One region of the Streptomyces sp. NBC_01012 genome, then DNA from elsewhere that is predicted to be linked to it. Evidence: riboswitches for the same ligand, from Rfam matches in the RefSeq annotation. Region 1 holds a riboswitch; each other region holds the start of a gene.

Region 1 (7,172 bases):
TGCGCGGCGCCGTGCCCATCACCGGGGTACTCGGCGACCAGCACGCGGCCACCGTCGGCCAGGTCTGTTTCGCGCCCGGAGAGGCGAAGAACACCTACGGCACCGGCAACTTCCTGGTGCTGAACACCGGCACCGAGCTGGTCCGCTCCCAGCACGGCCTCCTCACCACCGTGGCCTACCAGTTCGGCGACAGCCCCGCGGTGTACGCGCTGGAGGGCTCCATCGCCGTGACCGGGTCCGCGGTGCAGTGGCTGCGTGACCAGATGAAGATCATCAAGTCCGCACCGGAGAGCGAGGAGCTCGCCCGTACGGTCGAGGACAACGGCGGCATGTACTTCGTCCCCGCGTTCTCGGGCCTGTTCGCCCCGTACTGGCGCTCCGACGCCCGCGGAGCCATCGTCGGCCTGGCCAGGTACAACGACAACGCCCATCTGGCGCGGGCGACGCTGGAGTCCATCTGCTACCAGAGCCGCGATGTCGTCGAGGCCATGGAGCAGGACTCGGGTGTGCACCTGGACGTGCTCAAGGTCGACGGCGGCGTCACCGCCAACGACCTCTGCATGCAGATCCAGGCGGACGTCATCGGCGTTCCGGTCAGCCGCCCCGTGGTCGCCGAGACGACGGCTCTCGGCGCCGCCTACGCGGCGGGGCTGGCGGTCGGGTTCTGGCGGGACACCGACGAACTGCGCACCCACTGGCAGGAATCCAAGCGGTGGTCGCCCGAGTGGACCGAGGAGCAGCGCGCGGAGGGCTACGCGGGCTGGAAGCGGGCCGTGGAACGCACGCTCGACTGGGTGCAGGTCCCCTGACCGCCGTGTCAGGACAACGTCCTCGCCTCTCATGTGTGCCCCGGCTCCGGCCGGCCGTGCGCGACGAGGGGTTGCCGAACAGATCTCTGGAGGTTCGATGACCAAGGTGTTCGAGCCACGTGATGTGGCCCCACGCCTCGCTACCGGCGCGTTCATCCTGAATTCCGGCCTGACCAAGCTGAAGGCGGACGAAGGCACCGCGCAGGGACTGCACGGAATGGCCTGTACGGCGTATCCGTTCCTGGAGAAGCTCGAACCCGGGCGCTTCACCCGGTTGCTCGCCTGTACGGAGATCGCCGTCGGAGGGGCGCTCCTCGCCCCGTTCGTACCGACCCGGCTGGCCGGGCTGGCGCTGACCGGCTTCTCCGGGGCGCTCGTCGGCCTGTATCTACGGGTCCCGGGCATGCGGGAGGAGGGCGGCCTGCGCCCCACGCAGGACGGTGTGCCGCTGGCCAAGGACACCTGGATGCTCGGCATCGGGCTCGGCTTCCTGAGCGCGGGGCCGCCCCGCACGGGCATGGCGGTGTCCCGGTGCTCCCACCGCCGCCGACGCAGGTGCCGGCGCTGATCTCTCGGCTTCGACCGGCCCCACACACGATGGCCCACACGGTGGCCCACTCCGCACGGCTCAGGCCGTGACGACGGAGTGGGCCACCGGCCGTCTCCGTCACGACGTCCGGAGGGATGTGTGGCACGGTGGGAGAGAAGTCGAGTCCTCGAAAGGTCGCGCGGATCGAGGTCGAGCGAACCGAGGTCAAGCGGATCGAGGTCAAGCGGATCGAGGTCGCGCAGATGGTCCGCCGGGACGAGAGCCGCCCGGTGTCGACCCCTTGAAGCGAAGTGTCCGGCCATTGGCCGGCCGATCGGCTGAGCTGGTGGGACGGCGGGAACCTCGCGTCGCTGCCGACTCGGTGGAGAGGAGCGCATGGTGAAGGCCGTCGTCTACAAGGAACCGTACGAAGTCGCCGTCGAAGAGGTCGACGACCCCCGCATCCTGGACCCCAACGACGCCCTGGTCCGGGTCACGTCGACCGCTATCTGCGGCTCCGACCTGCACATGTACGAGGGTCGGACCGCGGCGGAGGCCGGGATCGTCTTCGGGCACGAGAACATGGGGATCGTCGAGGAGGTCGGACCGGGCGTTGCCGGTGTCAAGCCGGGTGACCGGGTGAGCATGCCGTTCAATGTCGCCTGCGGCTTCTGCAGGAACTGTCTGGCCGGCCGCACCGCCTTCTGTCTGACCGTCAACCCCGGCTTCGCCGGGGGCGCCTACGGCTATGTGTCGATGGGCCCGTACACCGGCGGGCAGGCGGAGTACCTGCGTGTGCCGTTCGCCGACTTCAACTGCCTGCGACTGCCGCCCGGCACCGAGCACGAGGACGACTTCGCGATGCTCGCCGACATCTTCCCCACCGGGTACCACGCCACGGAGCTGGCGCAGGTCAGCCCGGGCGAGACGGTGGTGGTCTCCGGCGCCGGTCCCGTCGGGCTGATGGCCGCCTACTCCGCGGTTCTGCGAGGGGCGTCGAAGGTGTTCAGCGTCGACAAGGTGCCGAGCCGCCTGGCACTGGCCGAGCAGATCGGCGCGGTGCCCGTCGACTACAGCAAGGTCGACGCGGCCGAGCAGATCATCGAGCTGACCGACGGGGCCGGTGCCGACAAGGGCATCGACGCCGTCGGATACCAGGCCACCGTGCAGGAGGGCGAGGAACAGCCGGCGGTCGTGCTCAACACCCTCGTCCAGAGCGTCCGGGCCACCGGGATGCTCGGGGTGGTCGGCCTCTACGTGCCCTCCGATCCCGGCGCGCCGAACGAGGACGCCGCGCACGGCCGACTGCTGTTCAACGTCGGCAAGTTCTGGGAGAAGGGGCTGCGGATGGCGACCGGCCAGGCGAACGTCAAGGCCTACAACCAGCAGCTGCGCGACCTCATCGTCGCCGGCCGCGCCGAGCCGAGCTTCGTCGTCTCCAAGCGGCTGCCGCTGGAGGATGCCCAGGACGCCTACCAGCGGTTCGACAAGCGCGAGGACGGGTACTCGAAGGTCGTGCTCAAGCCCGGCCTGAAGGCCGCCTGATCCCGACCCCCGATGCGCCGAGCCGGTGCACGGCCGACGTCCCGCGATGCAGGCCGTGCACACCGGCCCTCGGCCGGGGCCGGGGACGGCCGGCGCGGGAGGCGGCAGATGTGAAAGCGACCTTCGGGACGGAGAGCGCCACCCCCGAGGGGGTGCCCCGTCTCGTCTCAGCCCGCGAAACAGCAGTCCCCGCATGTCGTGCCGCTCGGAGTGCGGTAGTAGAGGCAGCAGCTGCGACGGCGGAAAGCCAGGTCCGGCCCGGTCAACTGCCCCGTACCGGCGAGCTGTCCCCTGCCGAGCAGATCCGTGAGGAGTTCGCCGAGCGGAGCACGCAGATGTGGGTGGGCGGAGAGCAGCACGCCGCCTGATCCGGCCAACGCGGACGCGGCGTTCCCGTACAGCAGGCGCGGAGCGACCTTGACGTGCAAGCCGGCGCGCAGGCCGTCGAGGTGCCGCATCACCTCGGCGTACAGGCTGCCCGTACGGTCGGACAGCGAGTCGGCATACCAGCCGGCGGGCTCGGGCAGCCTGAGTTCCGAGCTGTCGTCGGCGCGCTGCAACGCTCTCAGGTCCGGCACGATTCCGTGCAGCAGCACGCAGGCCAGCACGGGCGACCAGAGACGGGCGGCGTACCCCAGGTGCGCGATGGAGACTCCGACGCGGAGCTCGGTGGTGCGGTATCGGGCGGCAACGGCGGTGGACAGGTCGGCGAAGCCATGGCTGTAGAAGTGGTCCACGGGACACCAGCCCTCGTCATCCCCTCCGACGCGCAGGGCGAAGAAGCCCCCGATGGCCGCCACATCGTCCAGGGCCTCTGCCACGACCGCCCCGGGTGCCCGAACGGAATCCTTCACGGGACTCTCGGAGACCGCGCGGCGCCGGGCGGCAGGCAGGCGTACAGGTCGAGAATCTCGGGCTTGGGGGCGATGCCAGGACCGCCGGCGCGCACCCAGTCCACTATGTCCTCGGTGGCTCGGGGATCGTTGACGAGCCCCAGCCACACCGGCCTGGCGCCGGCTGCCCGGCCGGCGGAGGAGGGTTGCACCACGACAACGTTGGCTTGGTCGCACACGTCGAGGCATTCGGAGACACGTACGGGTGCCTCGGAGCGTAGACGTGCCGTCTGCGCGGCGTGATCGATTCCGCTCACCTTGGCGGTGCCGCAGCAACAGTCACGGCACACGACGATCCGGCACGGCACCTGGCCGGCCGCCGCCCCTGTCCCCTCGGCCTCGGCCTCGGCCTCGGCCAAGGTTCCTTCGTCCGGCTTCTCAGGCACGCTGAACCGCCCTCTCTCCGGGGAGATCCGCCCCGGCGTCCATCGAGGAGGCGACCGCGTGAGTCTCCTGGCTCTCGGGTCACCACTCGTCCCGTCCTTCCCGCCCCTGCGGGGTGGTGGAGTTGCCGGGATCCGCTCGCCGATCACAGTGGCGGGACCGCGCCGGATTCTCACCGGCTTCCTCGGACCGCCGTCGCCCTGTCGCAGCCATCATCGCATCCTGCCGGTGCCGGGCCCGCCGGTCGACGGCATCCACAAAGTGGGCGCCAGGGTCTTGCACTCCATGTCGGCCACTGCGAGCCTGACCACCAAACAGCAGACATCTTACGTCTGCTGTCCGGTTCAATGAGTTTGTGCCAAGCCGAGGAGAGCGCATGAGCGACGAACCCTTCAGCGGAGTCACCAGGCGGGGCGTAGTGGTCGGAGGCCTGGCCACGACGGCGATGGGCGCCGCGGGCATCCTCGCCGCGGCGGAACCGGCGACGGCGAGTCCGTCGGCCGCCCCCACGGCCGGCAGATCACGACCGGCCGATCCGACGAGCCGGCCGCACAAGTACTTCGCCTTCGACACCGGCCTCTGGAACGGTCACCAGGGAATGGCGAACTGCCGGATCGAGATGGGCGGTTTCGTCAAGGACGAGAAGCACAACCCCCTGTTCAGGGAAGGGATATTCGAGCATCCCAGGTTGCCGTGGGAGCCGCGCTTCGACAATGGATACCCGAACGTCTTCTGGGATGCCGATCACAAGAAGTTCCGCTGCTACTACACACTCTTCCTCCGCGACCCCGCATCACTCAACACTCCTCCGGAGAAAAGACGCGGACAGGACTACGTCATCGCCGACAGAAAAACCGGGTGTTGTTACGCGGAGTCCATTGACGGTGTGCACTGGACGAAGCCCATGTTGGGCCTGGTCGGTTTCGAAGGCAGCAAGGACAACAACATCCTGTTCGAAAACGTTCAGGGCACATCCGTCCTCCATGACCCCGCAGACCCCGACCCCACCCGTCGGTACAAGCTGATCACGCTGCGCGAAGCCGGCGGAACCTCGCTGTGCGTGGCATTCTCGTCCGACGGCATTCACTTCAGCGATTTGAAGCCCTGGCCTGCCAACAGCCCTTCTCCAGGAGCGGACTGCCACAACCTGGTCTTCCGCGACTCGCGTACAGATGAGTACGTCCTGATCACACGCCTGTGGGACAGCAATATCCGGGTATCCGCCATGTCGCGGTCCAAGGATTTCATCAACTGGTCGAAACCGGTCGAGGTCCACCGGGGCAACGGGTTCGACTCGCAGATCTACTCGATGCCGGTCTTCGAGTACGGCGACCTCTACCTCGGGCTCGCCTCGCTGTACCGGGACGGCGACACCACTCTTCCGTACCACGACACCGTCGACCTGGCACTGCAGTGGTCCACCAACCTCACCGAGTGGAACGACGTCGCTCTCGATGACAGCACGTTCATCCCACACGGCAAGGGCATGGGGAAGTACCCGCGCGGAGACTTCGACAGCAGCGTCATCTTCTCCTCGACCCCCGTGGAAATCGACGACAAGATGTACTTCTACTACATGGGCGGAAAGGGCCCACACACCGGTTGGCGCGAGTCCGCACTCGGCCGGGGATACATCAGGAAGGACAAGTTCGCCTGCTACGGGAGCCGTAGCGGAAACGCGCCGTCCTCGCTCACCACACAGGGACTCAATTTCTTCGGCGAGAACATCGAGTTGCTCATCGACATCGAAGACGGCGGGTGGCTCGATGTGGACCTGATGGACCAGGCAGGGACCGTGATCCAACGCGGCTTCGAAGCCGACAGCAGCCGGCTCCGTGAGCTCAGCAACGGATGGCATCAGCTTACGTGGGAGAAATCATCCGTGATGAACCTCGATCGCGATTCCTTCTACGCGCTGAGGATCACGATGCGCAAGGCGAAGCTCTGGGCCATCCAGGGCGACCTGTACGTGCGCCCACTGAAGTACGCCAAGCCGTGACCCGGGTGACGGTCACTCGGGCCGGGTGAGCGAGCGCGGCCGCGAGACGGCGCACGGACGTGCCGGTGCGCAGGTAGCCGGATCGCAGATGCCGTTCGAGTAGGAAGCGTGGAGTGTGTGGGCGGACCACGCCGAGTCCGTACGCGGCCAGCGTTCGCGCGTCGGTGACCAGCCACGCCGGGATCGTCGGTACGGATGCGTGCTCGGCATACATGGCCCGAACGAAGCGGTCGTAGGAGACCGGCTCGTCCACGAACCGGCGTCCCGCGGCGTTGACAGCGACGATGCCCGGCTTGGCCCGGTCCCAGATGTGGGGGAAGACCACGGTGGAACCGTCCCGGCGACGGCCGACGGAGCTCGGGAACCACAGGGCGTCGTCGCCGCCGGACGGCCTGACGTACATCTGTGCTCACAGTCCGAGGTAGATCTGCCGGACCCGCTCGTCGTGGGCGAGCTCCTCGGACGTGCCCGCCATGGCGATGGAGCCGTTCTCCATGACGAGGCAGTGGCTGGTCACTCCGAACGTCAGCTTGGCGTTCTGCTCGACCAGGAGGATCCCGAGCCCCTCGCCACGCAGGCGTACAAGGATCTCCAGTACGTTCTCGATGAGTTTCGGCGAGAGGCCCATCGAGGGTTCGTCGAGCAGCAGGAGCCTGGGCCTGGACATGAGTGCCCGGCCGATGGCCAGCATCTGCTGCTGGCCGCCGGAGAGGTCCCCGGCCGCACGGTTACGGAAGTCCCGCAGGATGGGGAAGAGGTCGTACACATGGGCGAGGGTGTCCTGGGTCTCGCCCTTCCACGACCGGTGGTAGGCGCCGAGCAGGAGGTTCTTCTCGACGGAGAGCCCGGAGAACACATGGCGGCCCTCCGGCACGTAGCCCACGCCGTGACGGACCATGTCACGGGCTCGTACGGTGCTGAGGTCGGTGGCGCCGAGGGTGATCCGGCCGCTCGTGCGCGGGATGTGCCCCATGAGCGCCTTGAGGGTGGATGTCTTGCCGGCGCCGTTGGAG
Region 2 (7,172 bases), 6.8 Mb from region 1:
ACGACGTCCGGGACCGGAACGGGAGCCATGGGTGCCGCGGGCGCCGCGGGTGCGGCGGGTGCGGCCGGAGCAGCCGGCACCGCCCGTACGACCTCCGGCGGCCAGGCGAAGGCCACCGGCACCACCGCCGGCGCGGGCACCACGGGTGCCGGCACGGGCAAGCACCGCGACACGGCCTCCACGACGTCCCGCCCGCTCGCCGGAGCCGGAGCCGAGCGGTCCGCCGCCGGTGCCGGCGGCGAGGAGATGCTCCGGTCCGAGGAGCAGCTCCAGGTCGGTACGGAGGAGTACGAGAGCGGAACGGCACGCCTGCACAAGTACGTCGTGACCGAAAACGTCACGCGGACGGTGCCGGTGTCCCACGACGAGGTGCGCGTCGTACGCGAGCCTCTGCAGCCGGGCGAGAAGGCCACGGGTGTGAAGGGGACGAACGATCTCGGCGAACAGGACGTCGAGGTCACCCTGCACGCCGAACGAGCCACCGTCCGCAAGGAGTCGGTCCCGGTGGAACGGGTCCGCCTCGAAACCAGCAAGGTCACCGAGCAGAAGGAAGTCTCCGCCGAGCTCCGCAAGGAGAAGATCGACTACGCGGACGGCAAGGACGACATGGGCAGCGACAAGGACATGGGCGGCGAGTTCGGCCAGGGACGTCGTCGCTGACCCCCTCACCCAGCGGCGAAAGGCCGCGCGACAGTAGCGAGGGGCGGACCCGGGTGGTTCACGGGCCCGCCCTTCCGTCGTAGGTCCGCTCTTTCGCCGTAGGTCCGCTCTTTATTCGTACGTCCGCCTTTTCGCCGTACGTCCGCCCCGTCTTCGCTCACCCCGGCAGGAACCGCACCGAGGGGCGCCCGTCGGGGCCTTCCGGCGTCACCACGGCGCGCACCCGGTAGACATCGGCGATCAGTTCCTCGGTGATCACCTCCGACGGCGTCCCGCCCGCGACCACCCGGCCGTCCTTCATGACGGTGACCCGGTCGCAGAACATCGCCGCCAGATTGAGGTCGTGCAGCGCGATCACCGCGGTGAGGGGCAGCGTGGTGACCAGGGAGAGCAGCTCCAACTGGTGCTGGATGTCCAGGTGGTTGGTGGGTTCGTCCAGCAGGAGTTCGCGTGGCTGCTGGGCCAGGGCACGGGCGATCTGCACACGCTGGCGCTCCCCGCCGGACAGGGTGTGCCAGGACTGGGCGGCCCGGTCGGCGAGTCCGGTGCGCGCAAGGGCCTCGCGCACCGCCTCCTCGTCCTCCGGCCCCGGCGACGACCAGGCACGCCGGTGCGGGATGCGGCCGAGGCGTACGACGTCCAGCACGTTCAGGTCGACCTGTGTGACCGCGTGCTGGTCGACGACGGCCACGCGGCGGGCCACACCTCTGCGGCCTGTTTCGGCGAGCGTACGGCCGTCGAGCGTGACGACGCCCGCACCGGGGGCGAGCACGCCGGCCATCACCCGTAGCAGCGTCGTCTTGCCGGAGCCGTTCGGCCCCAGGAGCCCGACGGTCGCGCCGGGTGGCGGGGCGATGCTCACCCCGTCGAGGACGATCCTTCCGCCGGCCTGCCTGGTGACCCGCGCGGCGCGCAGGCCGTCGCCGGGGGTGACGGTCCGGTTCACGCGCTCCTCCGTGTGCGGTGGAGGACCAGGACGAAGACGGGCACCCCGATGAGAGAGGTGACCACACCGACCGGGACCTCCTGGGGGTCGAGTACGGTCCTGGCCAGCGTGTCGACCCAGACCAGGAAGACAGCTCCGGCGAGCGCGGTCACCGGCAGCAGCCTCCGGTGCCCCGACCCGGCCAGTGCCCTGGCGGCGTGCGGCAGGACGAGGCCGACGAACCCGATGGCGCCCGCGGAGCTGACGAGGGCCGCGGCCAGCAGAGCGGTGGTGCACAGCAGCACGATCCGGGTGCGAGCGACATGTACCCCGAGGGCGGCCGCGGCGTCCTGGCCGAAGGCGAAGGCGTCGAGTGTGCGGGCGTGCCCGAGGCAGATCAGCAGGGTCACCGCCAGCACGGCGGAGCACATCCACACATCGGTCCAGCCGACCCCGCTCAGTGAGCCGAGCAGCCAGAAGAGCACCCCTCTGGTCTGCTCCGCGTCGGCCGCGGTCATCACGACGAAGGAGGTGATCGCGGAGAAGAGCTGCATGGCCGCGACCCCGGAGAGGACGACCCGGTCGGTGGATCCGCCGAGCGTGTGGCTGAGGATCAGGACCAGGGCGAACGAGCACAGGGCGCCGACGAAGGCACCGCCCGGGACCGACACCGCTCCTCCGCCCACGCCCAGGACGACCACCACGACCGCGCCGGTGGACGCCCCGGAGGAGACGCCGAGGACGAACGGGTCGGCGAGCGGGTTGCGCAGCAGCGACTGCATCACGGTGCCGCACACCGCGAGCCCGGCCCCGCACACGGCGGCGAGCAGGGTGCGGGGCATGCGCAGGTTCCAGATGATGCCGTCCCGGATCGGGGTGAGCCGCCCCTCGCCGATGCCGAGGTGCGAGGCCACCGCCGACCAGACGTCAGGGACGGAGATGCGGGCGGGTCCGATCGTGACGGCGACCGCGACGGACAGGAGCAGCAGGACGGTCCCCGCGGTCCACAGCAGCCCCTCGCCCAGGATCCGGGCCCTTCCCGCGGGCGGTGTCGCCGACGGCCGCTCCTCGCGTGCGCCGGGGACCTGTTCGGTCTTCGTCACCCCGCGAGTCCGAAGGAACGCAGTCCGGCCGCGACGCGCTCCACGCCCTCCACGGTCCTGATGGTCGGGTTCATGGCCTGGCCGCTGAGCAGGACGTAGCGCTTGTGCCGGACGGCGGTCATGTTCTTCGTGGCGGGGTTGGACTCCAGGAACTCGATCTTCTTCCGGGCGCTCTCGGCCGTCTCCGACTCGCGGGTCAGGTCGCCGATGACCAGCACGTCGGGGTCACGGTCGGCGACCGTCTCCCAGTTGATCTGGGGCCATTCCTCGTGCGAGTCGTCGAAGACGTTCTTCGCGCCGAGCTCCCGCGTGATGATGCCGGGTGCGCCGCAACAGCCCGCGAGGTAGGGGGCTTCGGCGTTGGCGAACCAGTAGAGCAGGGTGGTGCCGGACGCGTCGATGTCCGCGGTCGCCTCGTCGACCCGGTCCTGGAGGCCGGCCACCAGCTTCTCACCGCGCTCCGGGACGCCGAACACCTTGGCCAGATCGCGCACTTCGTCGTAGACGCGGTCCATGGCCAGGGGCTCGGAGCGGGAACCGTCGCCGCCGCCGCTGTTGTCCTTGCCCGCGCAGTCGGCGGGTGAGAGGTAGCTCGGTACGCCGAGATCATCGAACTGATCGCGTGTCGCGACGCCGCCCTTGCCGAGGATGGATTCGAACGAGGCGCTGACGAAGTCGGGTTCCTCGGCGAGGACTCTCTCGGAGGAGGGCTGGTTCTCGGCGAGGCGGGGCACGGTGGCTTCGTCCTTCTCCAGCCCCTTCATCACCGGGTCCGTCCAGGTCGCGGTTCCGGCGAGCCGGTCGGCGAGGCCGAGGGAGAGCAGGATCTCCGTCGATCCCTGGTTCAGGGAGACGGCGCGACGGGGTGCGGCGTCGACGGTGACCGTACGGCCGCAGTTCTTCAGCGTCACGGGGAAGCCGGCGGCGGCACCCGCGGCCCCGTCGGATGAGCCGCCGCCCGGGCCACAGGCTGCCAGGAGGGCGAGCGCGGCGGTGAGCAGGGCTGTGCGGCGTACGGCGCTGACTATGGGGAGCACGGAATCCTCGGCGTTCTCTGGGCTCATGCGCGAAGCCCGTTACAAGGGCCGCTTCCCGGTGCGGAAGCGGGTGCCAGCAGGTCTTCGGACTCGGGTTCGTCCGGGCGGAGCGCCTTCCCGGTGCACCCTGAGGTGCCCCAGTGGCCGTGGCCCCGCCCGTTCCCCTCACCGCTGCGCGTCAGCTCCGGATTCGCACCGGATTCCCTGACTCCACGTGGAGTGTGACTGGCATCCGCAAGCTATCACGTGGCGCGCCGACGGCCCCGGGCCCTCGGCGGTACGGCCGACGGGCGCCGCCGGCTCCGGGCCGGGCGCCCGTCGGGCGGTTCAGCGCTTGGGGTGAACCGATTCGCCTCCGTCCCTGTGCGGCTTCCCGCACCGGCGCGAGAGCACGGACGCCGTACCCCAGTAGGCCAGCAGGACGGCGCGCAGGCCCAGGGTCTCCAGCCGCTCGCCCAGGCGGCCGCACACCGGCCGCACCCTGCGTGGGGCGCTCATCGGGTGTTCGCCCGGCCGGTGTGCCAGGGGCCCCGGGGGTCGTCGTACGCGTCCGCGTAGCCCGGTCCCGCGATCGGCCAGTCCGCGAGCAGCTTCTCGGGCAGGGCGAAGGCGTCGGCCAGCTCGGGGGCGTGCGCGGCGACCGCCGCGAGGAGTTCCTCGGCGGCCTCCGGGAGTGCGTCCACCTGAGCGCGGCTCAGGAGACCGGCGGACAGCAGATCGCCGCTGTTGCGGGACACCCACTCGACGGCGAACAGCCGCTCCAGCTCCCCGACGCGGTCCCTGGCCTCCCCCGCGGGCAGCGCCGCGCGCGCCTCGGCGTAGGCCTCGGCGGCCTGCCGGTACGCATGGGCCTCGACCCCGCGCAGGGCCGGGCCCGAGGCCGCGTTCCAGCGTCCGAGTGTGTCCGCGTCGGGCGCGCGCGTCGCGCGGGCCCTGGCCCGGGCGAACCAGATGTCCTGGACGGCCGCCATGAGCCGGCCCAGGAAGCGCGGGTCGCTCAGCTCACCCGGCTCCGGGGCGGGGTCCTGGACGTCGTCGCGGCCCGGCTCGGCGGCGAAGAGCATGTCGGCCGCCGCCTTGGCGTACAGCGCGATGTTGTCGCCCTCCGCGGTGATGGCCCCCTCCACGCCTGTGACGAGTTCGGTCATACCGTTGTTCTCCAGCAGCGCCTGCGCGCCGCAGCGTTCACGGCTCTCGACGATGACGTCACGGGCCCGCCAGGTGATCCACGCCTTGGCGACATCGACGAGAATGCCCGCCTCTGCCCGCCCGTCCTCGTCCGTGCGGGCCTCCCACCGCTCCTGGGCCCGCCGGTGGAGCAGGCTCATGGCGAAGACCGTGGCCATGGCGGAGGCGAGCGGTCCGTGGTGGGTCCGGTGGGCGCTGACCGGCACCGGCGGTGCGCCACGGGTCCCGGAGATCATCCGGTGCCCGCCGTAGCGCACGGCGACCGCCAGGGTCGCCCTGGCCGAGCCCGCCGCGCAGGCGCTCATCGAGATGCGGCCGGGGGTCACCCGCCCGATCGAGGCGAGGAAGCGCCGTCGTCTGTCCCCGGGACCGGTTCTGAAGCCGCCCGGGGTTTCGCCCTCGTCGCCGTCTCCCAGCAGGGCGTCCCGCGCCACGAAGAGCCGGTCGAACGAGGTCAGGCAGTGGTCGACGGGGCTGCCCATCCGGGCGGGCAGCCGCCGCACCCGGACCCCGGGCAGCGCCCGTACGTCGTCGGTGAGGTGCACCAGGAAGAGGCGCACCCCGTGGTCGGATCCGTCGGCCACCAGGCGGGCGGCGACCAGGCCGGACTTCGCCCCGCCCGCCGGGCTCGTGTTGGGCATGAACTTCTGCGCGCCCGGGTTCGGGGTGTTGAGGACGAAGCCGTCCCGCTCACGGTCGTACGTCGCGGTGGTCTCCATCGCGGCCGCGTTGTTGCCGTGCGCCACCTCCGTACAGAGGAAGGTGCCGATGCGCCGCATCGTCAGATAGTCCGACAGATCACGGCGGCCGGTGCGGTCGTGGTCCAGGAGACTGCCGAGGAAGAGGTTGTAGTGGATGCCCGCCACGGTGGTCAGCGCGGGGTCCACCGGACCGAGCCAGGCGTGCAGGGCGGCCAGCGCGCGCGGATCGGCGGCCAGACGCGCTCCGCTGTCCAGGGAGAGGTTGAGGACCCGCAACCGGTCGTAGGCGAGTTCCAGCCGCTCCTCGGGTGTTCCGCCGGCGGGGCGGCGGAACGGTTCTGTGCTGATCAGCCGCTGCCAGAATCCGTGCTCGCGGCGGAATTCCGGACCGAGGAGGACGCCGGTCAGCAGTTCGGTGGTGGACGGTGGGACGGTGTCGGTCAGGGTCACGGTCATGAAGAAATCAACGACCGTGAGGGGGGCGAGGACACCGCTGGGCACGCCGGCCGGTCAGGGCGACATATGCCGGGACCCGGCGCGGCACACCGCCCTGAACGGCCCCCGGCTCAACCGGCGTCACCCTTGCCCTCGTCGCCGTAGCGCCGTTCGAATTTGGCGACCTGTCCCTCGGTGTCGACCACCCTGGCCCTGCCCGTGAAGAACGGGTGGCTCTCGGCGGAGATCTCCACATCGATGACCGGGTAGCTGTTGCCGTCGTCCCAGTCGATCGTCTGCTCGCTCGACGCGGTGGACCGGGTCAGAAAGGCGTACCCGGCGGAACGGTCACGGAAGACCACGGGACGGTACGACGGGTGCTTGTCCTGCTGCATCTCTGCTCCTGGAGGTACGGGGATCTCACGTCCCGGCTCCCGCCAGCCTCACCAGGTGCACACCCCCGCGCGATCCGGGACGTCCGTACGGAGCAGAGATATCAGCCGGTGCCGTCATCGAGGGGCGGCTCCGGCCGAGGCATCCTCTTCAATCTCCCGCCACCGCGTCCGCCACCAGCGAGAGGAACCGCGCCTGGGCCTGGGGGCTGCACAGCGGTTCCGGGTTCCACGGCGCGATCCGGGCGCCTGCTCCTGCGGCTTCCCAGGCGGCGATCCCGTCGAGCGGGACCGCGTTGGACCTGACGTCCGCCAGGACGATGTCGGGCTCCAGGGCCGCGGCGTCCGCCCAGTCGAGGGTCGCCCAGTTGACCCCGGCGCCGTCGGGCGGGGCGACGAGGCCGACCCCGAGCTCGGCCAGCACGCGCAGCTCGGGCCACATCTGGGGCCGGGCGACGTACGCCTGTTCCGGGCCGGCGGGCGAGAGGGCCAGCACCCTGGGGCCGCCGGGGGTGCTCGTGGCCGCGCGGAGCCGCTCGCGGGCGGCGTGCAGCTCGCCGGCGGCGGCCGGGACCGGCTCGCCGCCGAGCGAGCGGGCGAGGTCCGCGAACCGGTCGGCGACCCGGTCGAGGGTGCGCGCCTGGCCCACGTCGATCACGACGACCGGGACGCGCTCCTCCAGGTGCTTGGCGGTGTCCGGGTCAAGGCCGTAGAACTGGCCGTGGCCGTAG
Region 3 (7,172 bases), 1.9 Mb from region 1:
CGGAGTGCAGGTCGACCTCCTCCACCGTCCAGGTGTTCTTGATCGCGTCCCGGTAGCGCTCGTAGAAGTCCGGGTAGCGCATGGGACGCAGGGTCAGTTCGAAGCCCGGGTCGAGCAGGTTCTTCGAAGCAGGGTGGGCGGTGCGAAGCGCCGACGTCGAGGGGCGGTGGTCGGGCGACGGGTGGGCGGAGCTCATTACTGGCAGGCCTCGCAGGACTCGGGGTTTTCGAGGGAGCAGGCGACCGCGTCCGCTTCGGGAGCGGCGGCCTGCTGTACGGGAACAGTGGCGGTGGCTGTCTTCCCGGCCGCCGCGCGGGCGATCCGGGTCGCCGGGCGCGACCGCAGGTAGTACGTCGTCTTCAGCCCCTGCTTCCAGGCGTACGCGTACATCGAGGAGAGCTTGCCGATCGTCGGCGTCTCCAGGAACAGGTTCAGCGACTGGCTCTGGTCGAGGAACGGCGTACGGGCCGCCGCCATGTCGATCAGACCGCGCTGCGGGATCTCCCAGGCCGTCCGGTACAGCGCCCGTACGTCCTCGGGGATCCAGCCGAAGCCCTGCACGGAACCGCTGGCCTCGCGCAGCGCCTCACGGGTACGTGCGTCCCAGACGCCGAGCCTCTTCAGCTCGTCGACCAGATAGGCGTTGACCTGGAGGAACTCCCCGCTGAGCGTCTCGCGCTTGAAGAGGTTGGAGACCTGCGGCTCGATGCACTCGTACACACCGGCGATCGAAGCGATGGTGGCGGTGGGAGCGATGGCCAGCAGCAGGGAGTTGCGCATGCCGCTCTTCGCGATCCGGGCCCGCAGGGCGTCCCAGCGCTCCGGCCAGTTCAGCTCGGTGGCGTAGTGGTCGGGGTGCAGCACACCGCGGGCGGCACGGGTCTCGGACCAGGCGGGCAGCGGGCCCCTGGGGGTCCCCCCTGCACCGGAGCCTGTCGAAGGTGCTTGGGGGAGCTCGGCCAGCTCGCAGGACGCCTCGTAGGCGGCCAGCATGATCCGCTCGGAGATCCGCGTGGACAGCGTGCGTGCCTCGGGGGAGTCGAACGGCAGGCGCAGCTGGAAGAAGACGTCCTGGAGGCCCATCGCGCCCAGACCCACCGGGCGCCAGCGGGCGTTGGAGCGGCCGGCCTGCTCGGTCGGGTAGAAGTTGATGTCCACCACGCGGTCCAGGAAGGTCACCGCCGTGCGCACGGTGGCGTCGAGCCGCTCCCAGTCGATGGAGCCGTCGGCGACGAACGCGCCCAGGTTGACCGAACCCAGGTTGCAGACGGCCGTCTCGCCGTCGTCGGTGACTTCGAGGATCTCCGTGCAGAGATTCGAGGAGTGAACGACGCGGCCCGGCTCGGCGGTCTGGTTCGCCGTGCGGTTGGACGCGTCCTTGAACGTCATCCAGCCCTGCCCGGTCTGCGCGAGCGTCCGCATCATCCTGCCGTACAGCTCGCGCGCCGGGATCGTCCTGCGGGCCAGGCCCTTGGCCTCGGCGGCGCGGTAGGCGGCGTCGAACGCGTCGCCCCAGAGGTCCACGAGCTCGGGGGCGTCGGCCGGGGAGAACAGCGACCACTCCGTGTCCGCGTCGACACGGCGCATGAACTCGTCCGGGATCCAGTGCGCCAGATTGAGGTTGTGCGTACGCCGCTGGTCCTCGCCGGTGTTGTCACGCAGTTCGAGGAACTCCTCGATGTCCGCGTGCCAGGTCTCCAGATAGACGGCGGCTGCGCCCTTGCGGCGGCCGCCCTGGTTGACCGCGGCCACCGAGGCGTCCAGCGTCTTCAGGAACGGCACGATGCCGTTGGAGTGCCCGTTCGTGCCACGGATGAGTGAACCCCGGGCGCGGATACGGGAGTACGAGAGTCCGATGCCGCCCGCGTGCTTGGACAGCCGTGCCACCTGGTGGTAGCGGTCGTAGATCGAGTCCAGCTCGTCCTTGGGCGAGTCCAGCAGATAGCAGGAGGACATCTGCGGGTGGCGGGTGCCGGAGTTGAAGAGGGTGGGGGACGAGGGCAGATAGTCCAGCCGGTTCATCAGGCCGTACAGCGCGGCCACTTCCTCCAGCGCGCGCTCGGAGTTGTCGTCGGCGAGCCCGGCCGCGACGCGCAGCATGAAGTGCTGGGGGGTCTCGACGACCTCACGGGTGAGCGGGTGGCGCAGCAGATAGCGGCTGTGCAGCGTCCGCAGACCGAAGTAGCCGAAGCGGTCGTCGGCACCGTCGGCGAGTGCCTGGTCGACCAGCGTGTCGAGGGCGGCGGAGTGCAGCGTGACGAACTCGGCCGTACGGTCCGCGATCAGGCCCTCGCGGTGTCCGACGGCGACCGACGCGGAGAAGGAGACGGCGCCCTGTCCCGCGGCCTCGTCCGCGATGGCCCGGGTGAGGAGCCGGGCGGCGAGCCGCGAGTAGGCGGGGTCCTCGGAGATCAGGCCGGCGGCGGCCTCGGTGGCCAGCGAGCGCAGCTCGGCCTCGTCCGACCGGGCGTTGCGGCCGCGCAGTGCGGCGGCGGCCACCCGTCCGGGGTCGGTGTCGGGCAGATCGGCGGTGAGGCCGGTCAGGGTCCGCAGCAGTGCGGTCCCGGGCGCGTCGGTCGTGCGGCCCTCGGATTCCGTGACTGAAACCGGGTCGGCTGGCGCGATGGTCACTGGGGCTATCCCTCGCTCGGCTCAGGGCCTGCGGGAGCGGGGCAGCCGGGCAGGGCCGCGCCCGGAAGACAGGGCGGCACGGCGCACGGCGTCCACCTGCCCTCCGCGGGGCCCGGACGTCTCGGCGCCCGGTTCGGTCGAGCCGGGCGCACTGTCGACAGGTCTTCGGACTTCGGGCACGCGCAATGCGCACCGATCACACCGTTGCGGGACAGTTCCGGATTCGCACCGGATTCCCCTGCGGCGACAGCGAGGTCGAGCATACATGTGGGGGCTGCCGATTGAAGAAGCCCCCACATCTTGTGTCGTGGCGGGTTCAGAGCTCCAGGCGGAATGTCAGGAGTTCCAGGCCGGGCAGGGGGAACCAGTCCCGCTCCGGAGTGCGTACGAAGCCGAGGCGACGGTAGATCCGGTGGGCGCCCAGCATGGCCGACTGCGTGGAAAGGACGATCCCACGCAGCCCTCCGGCGGCCCGCGCCCGCTCTATGCAGGCCCGTACGAGCGTCTCGCCCGTCCCTCGGCCACGGGCGCCGGGCGAGACCGCCAGCATGCGGAATTCGGCCTCGTCCCCGGTGGCGATGTCCGACCAGGGGCTGCCGGGCGCGACGTAGGTGACGCCGCCCAGCAGCCGGCCGTCGGTGTCCACCGCGACCAGCACCTCGGCCTCGGCGGCCCGGCGCTCCACGGCACGCAGCTGTTCCAGATAGGGATCGTCGGCGCCGAAGTCCAGGAGCCCGTCATCGAGGTACGCCTGGGCGGTGATCTCCCCCAGATCCGCGAACTCGGCCGTCCGTACCGGTCTGATCGAAAGGTCCATGGACGGCAGTGTGCCGCAGCCGCCGGGAAGGGCGCCCCCGTTTTTCGCACCTCGTCCCGGCAGGGCGAGGCCCTGCCGGGACGAGGTGGAGCGAGCGGCGCGCGGGGGTCAGTGACCGCCGGGGGAGCCTGCCGTGGCCGGCGGCAGCTCGGCCTTGACGCCGGGGTCGCCCACGTCCGCCGTGTAGTCGGACGGGGCGGTCTCGTCCACGCCGGCCGGTGCCTTCACCGCGTTCAGGACGAACGTCAGCACGATCGTGACGATCACGTTCAGCACGAACGCCGTGAGGCCGATGTAGCCGATCTCACCGATTCCGGGGATCTCCTCCGACGAGCCGCCGAAGTGTTTCTGGGTGGGGCTGGCGACGCCGTACGCGGCCACCGTGCCGTAGACCATGCCGACCGCCCAGCCGGCGATCAGGGCCCAGCGGTGGAACCACCGGGTGAACAGACCGCCCACCAGGGCCGGCATCGTCTGGAGGATCCAGATGCCGCCCAGCAGCTGGAAGTTGATTGCGACCGTCTTGTCCATGGTGAGGACGAAGGCGAGCGCGCCGACCTTGACCAGCAGCGAGACCAGCTTGGAGACCTTGGTCTCCTGGGCCGGTGTCGCGTCCGGTTTGAGGAAGTCCTTGTAGATGTTGCGGGTGAAGAGGTTCGCCGCGGCGATCGACATGATCGCGGCCGGCACCAGGGCACCGATCCCGATCGCGGCGAAGGCCACACCGGCGAACCAGTCGGGGAACATGTTCTCGAACAGCTGCGGGATGGCGAGCTGGCCGTTGTCCACCTTGATGCCGGCGGCGATCGCCATGAAGCCGAGGAGGGCCAGCAGGCCCAGCATCAGCGAGTACAGCGGCAGGATCGTGGTGTTGCGCCGGATCACCTCACGGCTGCGGCTGGAGAGCGTGGCCGTGATCGAGTGCGGATACATGAAGAGCGCCAGCGCCGAGCCCAGCGCCAGGGTGGCGTAGCCCCACTGGCCCATCTCGCCGGGAACCAGCGCACCACGTGGCTGGCCCGTCGTCTGGTCCTTCTGGGCGAACGCCTCGCTCGCCTTGGAGAAGATCTCGTCGAACCCGCCGAGCTTGATCGGGATGTAGATGATCGCCACGGCGATGACCAGATAGATCAGGCCGTCCTTGACGAACGCGATGAGCGCGGGCGCGCGCAGCCCCGACGAGTAGGTGTACGCGGCGAGCACGGCGAACGCGATCAGCAGCGGCAGGTCCTTGACGAACCAGTGCGTGGTCTCACCGCCGCCGACGCCCATCACGTCCAGCACGGCCTGGATGCCGACCAGTTGCAGCGCGATGTACGGCATCGTGGCGAGGATGCCGGTGATGGCGACCGCCAGCGAGAGGCCCCTCGATCCGAAGCGGCCCCGGACGAAGTCCGAGGTGGTGACGTAGCCGTGCTTGTGCGACACCGACCACAGGCGGGGCAGGAAGGTGAAGATCAGCGGGTAGACGAGGATCGTGTACGGGACGGCGAAGAAGCCCGCCGCGCCCGCCGCGTAGATCGCCGCGGGGACCGCCACGAAGGTGTAGGCCGTGTAGAGGTCACCACCGAGCAGGAACCAGGTGACCCAGGTGCCGAACGAGCGTCCGCCCAGGCCCCATTCGTCGAGGCTGGCCTCGTTCTCGGCCTTGCGCCAGCGCGCGGCCATGAAACCGATGACCGTGACGGCCACGAAGAAGAAGATGAATACGGCGAGTGCGATGCCGTTCACGCCGTCGTTCATGCTGACGCACCCCCCTTGCGGGCGCGCTGGTCACGCTGCCACAGCTTGTACGCGGTCATCGTGAGAGCGGTGGAGATGAGCACCCAGAGCATCTGGTACCAGTAGAAGAACGGGATGCCGATGAAGGTCGGTTCGACCTTCGCGTACGAGCTGACCCAGAGCATCGCGACGAAGGGGGCGATCAGACAGAGGCCGATGACCACTCTGATGGGTGTCACCGTCGGTGCTGTCGGTGTTGCCGGTGGGTTGGCATCGGTTTCTTCTGGCATGTGGCGACTCCGTCCCCTCGCTGATCACCTGTGCAACGCGCAGGAAATCTAAGCGAGGATTCCGGGCATCGTCACCCCCTGTCCGCATTTCGGTCTCGCAACGGTTGAGGCCGCCGGGAACAACGATTCCCGGCGGCCCGAAGCGTCTCAGTCCGTGGGACGCTTCAGACGGGCCACGAACTTGTACCGGTCGCCCCGGTACACCGAGCGCACCCACTCCACAGGTTCACCCTCACCGTCGACCGAATGGCGGGACAGCATGAGCATCGGAAGGCCGACGTCCGTGCCGAGCAGGCCCGCCTCACGCGGCGTGGCGAGCGAGGTCTCGATGGTCTCCTCCGCCTCGGCGAGCCGGACGTCGTACACCTCGGACAGCGCGGTGTAGAGCGAGGTGTACTTCACCAGCGAACGCCGCAGGGCGGGGAAGCGCTTGGCCGACAGATGGGTGGTCTCGATGGCCATCGGTTCGCCGCTGGCGAGCCGGAGCCGCTCGATCCTCAGCACCCGGCCGCCGGTTGTGATGTCCAGCAGCTCGGCGAGCGTGTCGTCGGCCGTGACATAGCCGATGTCCAGCAGCTGGGAGGTGGGTTCCAGCCCCTGGGCGCGCATGTCCTCGGTGTACGAGGTGAGTTGCAGGGCCTGGGAGACCTTCGGCTTGGCCACGAAGGTGCCCTTGCCCTGGATGCGTTCCAGCCGGCCCTCGACCACCAGCTCCTGGAGCGCCTGACGCACCGTGGTGCGCGAGGTGTCGAACTCGGCGGCCAGGGTCCGCTCGGGCGGCACCGGGGTGCCGGGCGGCATGGTGTCCGTCATGTCGAGGAGATGGCGCTTGAGCCGGTAGTACTTCGGCACGCGTGCCGTGCGCGCACCCGTGCCGGTCTTGCTCGTGCTGCTGCCCCCGTCGGCACCCATGGCCCGCCTTCCCGACTGCTGCGTTGCTGCCGTCACCGGCTCCTCCGTCTGTCGCGGCTCACATGGTGGCACGGTCCGGTCACGGGTCGTCGCCCTCCCTCAGGTGTCGGTCCTGTAACGGACGCGAGTGCACTTCTTATACACCCTTGACACCCCTAAAGGTCTAGGCCAAGCTCCCCGTACTGGTCTAAACCATTAAAGACCAGGTCCCAGCCCCAGCAGTACTACTCGTCGGTGTCTTCGCGGTGGGCGGGGGGTTGCAGCACCCTGAGGAGGGTTTGGCGTGAAGCGCAAGCTCATCGCGGCGATCGGCGTCGCGGGCATGATGGTCAGCATGGCGGCGTGTGGCTCCGACGACGGCGGCAGCGACAGCAAGAAGTCCGGACCGGACAGCTACAAGGGGGAGACCCTGACCGTCTGGGCCATGGACGGCTCGACGCCCGATCAGTGGCAGAAGGACCTCACCGCCGCGTTCGAGAAGAAGACCGGCGCGAAGGTCAAGTTCGAGGTCCAGCAGTGGAACGGTATCCAGCAGAAGCTGACGACCGCCCTGTCGGAGGAGAACCCGCCGGACGTCTTCGAGATCGGCAACACCCAGACCGCGGCGTACGCCAAGACCGGTGGCCTCGCCGAGCTCGGTGACCTCAAGTCGGAGATCGGCACCGACTGGGCCGAGAACCTCAACGAGGCCTCCGTGGTCGACGGCAAGCAGTACGCCGCCCCGTGGTACTTCGCCAACCGCGTCGTCCTCTACAACAAGAAGGTCTTCGCGGACGCCGGCGTCACCGAAACCCCCAAGA

What was found. A riboswitch is a leader RNA that binds a small molecule or an ion and turns the genes downstream of it on or off. The one in region 1 is predicted to bind cobalamin.
Region 2: another riboswitch for cobalamin. It lies ahead of OG623_RS33170 (ABC transporter substrate-binding protein); the one in region 1 lies ahead of OG623_RS02740 ((2Fe-2S) ferredoxin domain-containing protein).
Region 3: another riboswitch for cobalamin. It lies ahead of OG623_RS10795 (ribonucleoside-diphosphate reductase subunit alpha); the one in region 1 lies ahead of OG623_RS02740 ((2Fe-2S) ferredoxin domain-containing protein).

What each region holds. Positions count from the first base shown of each region.
Region 1 covers NZ_CP108688.1:619,126-626,297, forward strand. Annotated here, with positions in the region: gene glpK (glycerol kinase GlpK) at 1-809, shown strand, start outside; gene OG623_RS02720 (hypothetical protein) at 907-1,377, shown strand; gene OG623_RS02725 (hypothetical protein) at 1,506-1,643, shown strand; gene OG623_RS02730 (glutathione-independent formaldehyde dehydrogenase) at 1,738-2,883, shown strand; gene OG623_RS02735 ((2Fe-2S)-binding protein) at 3,051-3,704, opposite strand; gene OG623_RS02740 ((2Fe-2S) ferredoxin domain-containing protein) at 3,734-4,084, opposite strand; cobalamin riboswitch at 4,223-4,346, opposite strand; gene OG623_RS02745 (hypothetical protein) at 4,606-6,159, shown strand; gene OG623_RS02750 (FAD-binding protein) at 6,083-6,562, opposite strand; gene OG623_RS02755 (ABC transporter ATP-binding protein) at 6,569-7,172, opposite strand, start outside.
Region 2 covers NZ_CP108688.1:7,437,024-7,444,195, reverse strand. Annotated here, with positions in the region: gene OG623_RS33185 (PRC and DUF2382 domain-containing protein) at 1-660, shown strand, start outside; gene OG623_RS33180 (ABC transporter ATP-binding protein) at 818-1,606, opposite strand; gene OG623_RS33175 (FecCD family ABC transporter permease) at 1,603-2,688, opposite strand; gene OG623_RS33170 (ABC transporter substrate-binding protein) at 2,685-3,752, opposite strand; cobalamin riboswitch at 3,783-3,970, opposite strand; gene OG623_RS33165 (hypothetical protein) at 4,053-4,223, opposite strand; gene OG623_RS33160 (acyl-CoA dehydrogenase) at 4,220-6,070, opposite strand; gene OG623_RS33155 (type B 50S ribosomal protein L31) at 6,181-6,444, opposite strand; gene OG623_RS33150 (ABC transporter substrate-binding protein) at 6,593-7,172, opposite strand, start outside.
Region 3 covers NZ_CP108688.1:2,474,141-2,481,312, reverse strand. Annotated here, with positions in the region: gene OG623_RS10800 (ribonucleotide-diphosphate reductase subunit beta) at 1-82, opposite strand, end outside; gene OG623_RS10795 (ribonucleoside-diphosphate reductase subunit alpha) at 196-2,631, opposite strand; cobalamin riboswitch at 2,770-2,906, opposite strand; gene OG623_RS10790 (GNAT family N-acetyltransferase) at 2,948-3,448, opposite strand; gene mctP (monocarboxylate uptake permease MctP) at 3,557-5,191, opposite strand; gene OG623_RS10780 (DUF3311 domain-containing protein) at 5,188-5,460, opposite strand; gene OG623_RS10775 (GntR family transcriptional regulator) at 5,608-6,372, opposite strand; gene OG623_RS10770 (extracellular solute-binding protein) at 6,656-7,172, shown strand, end outside.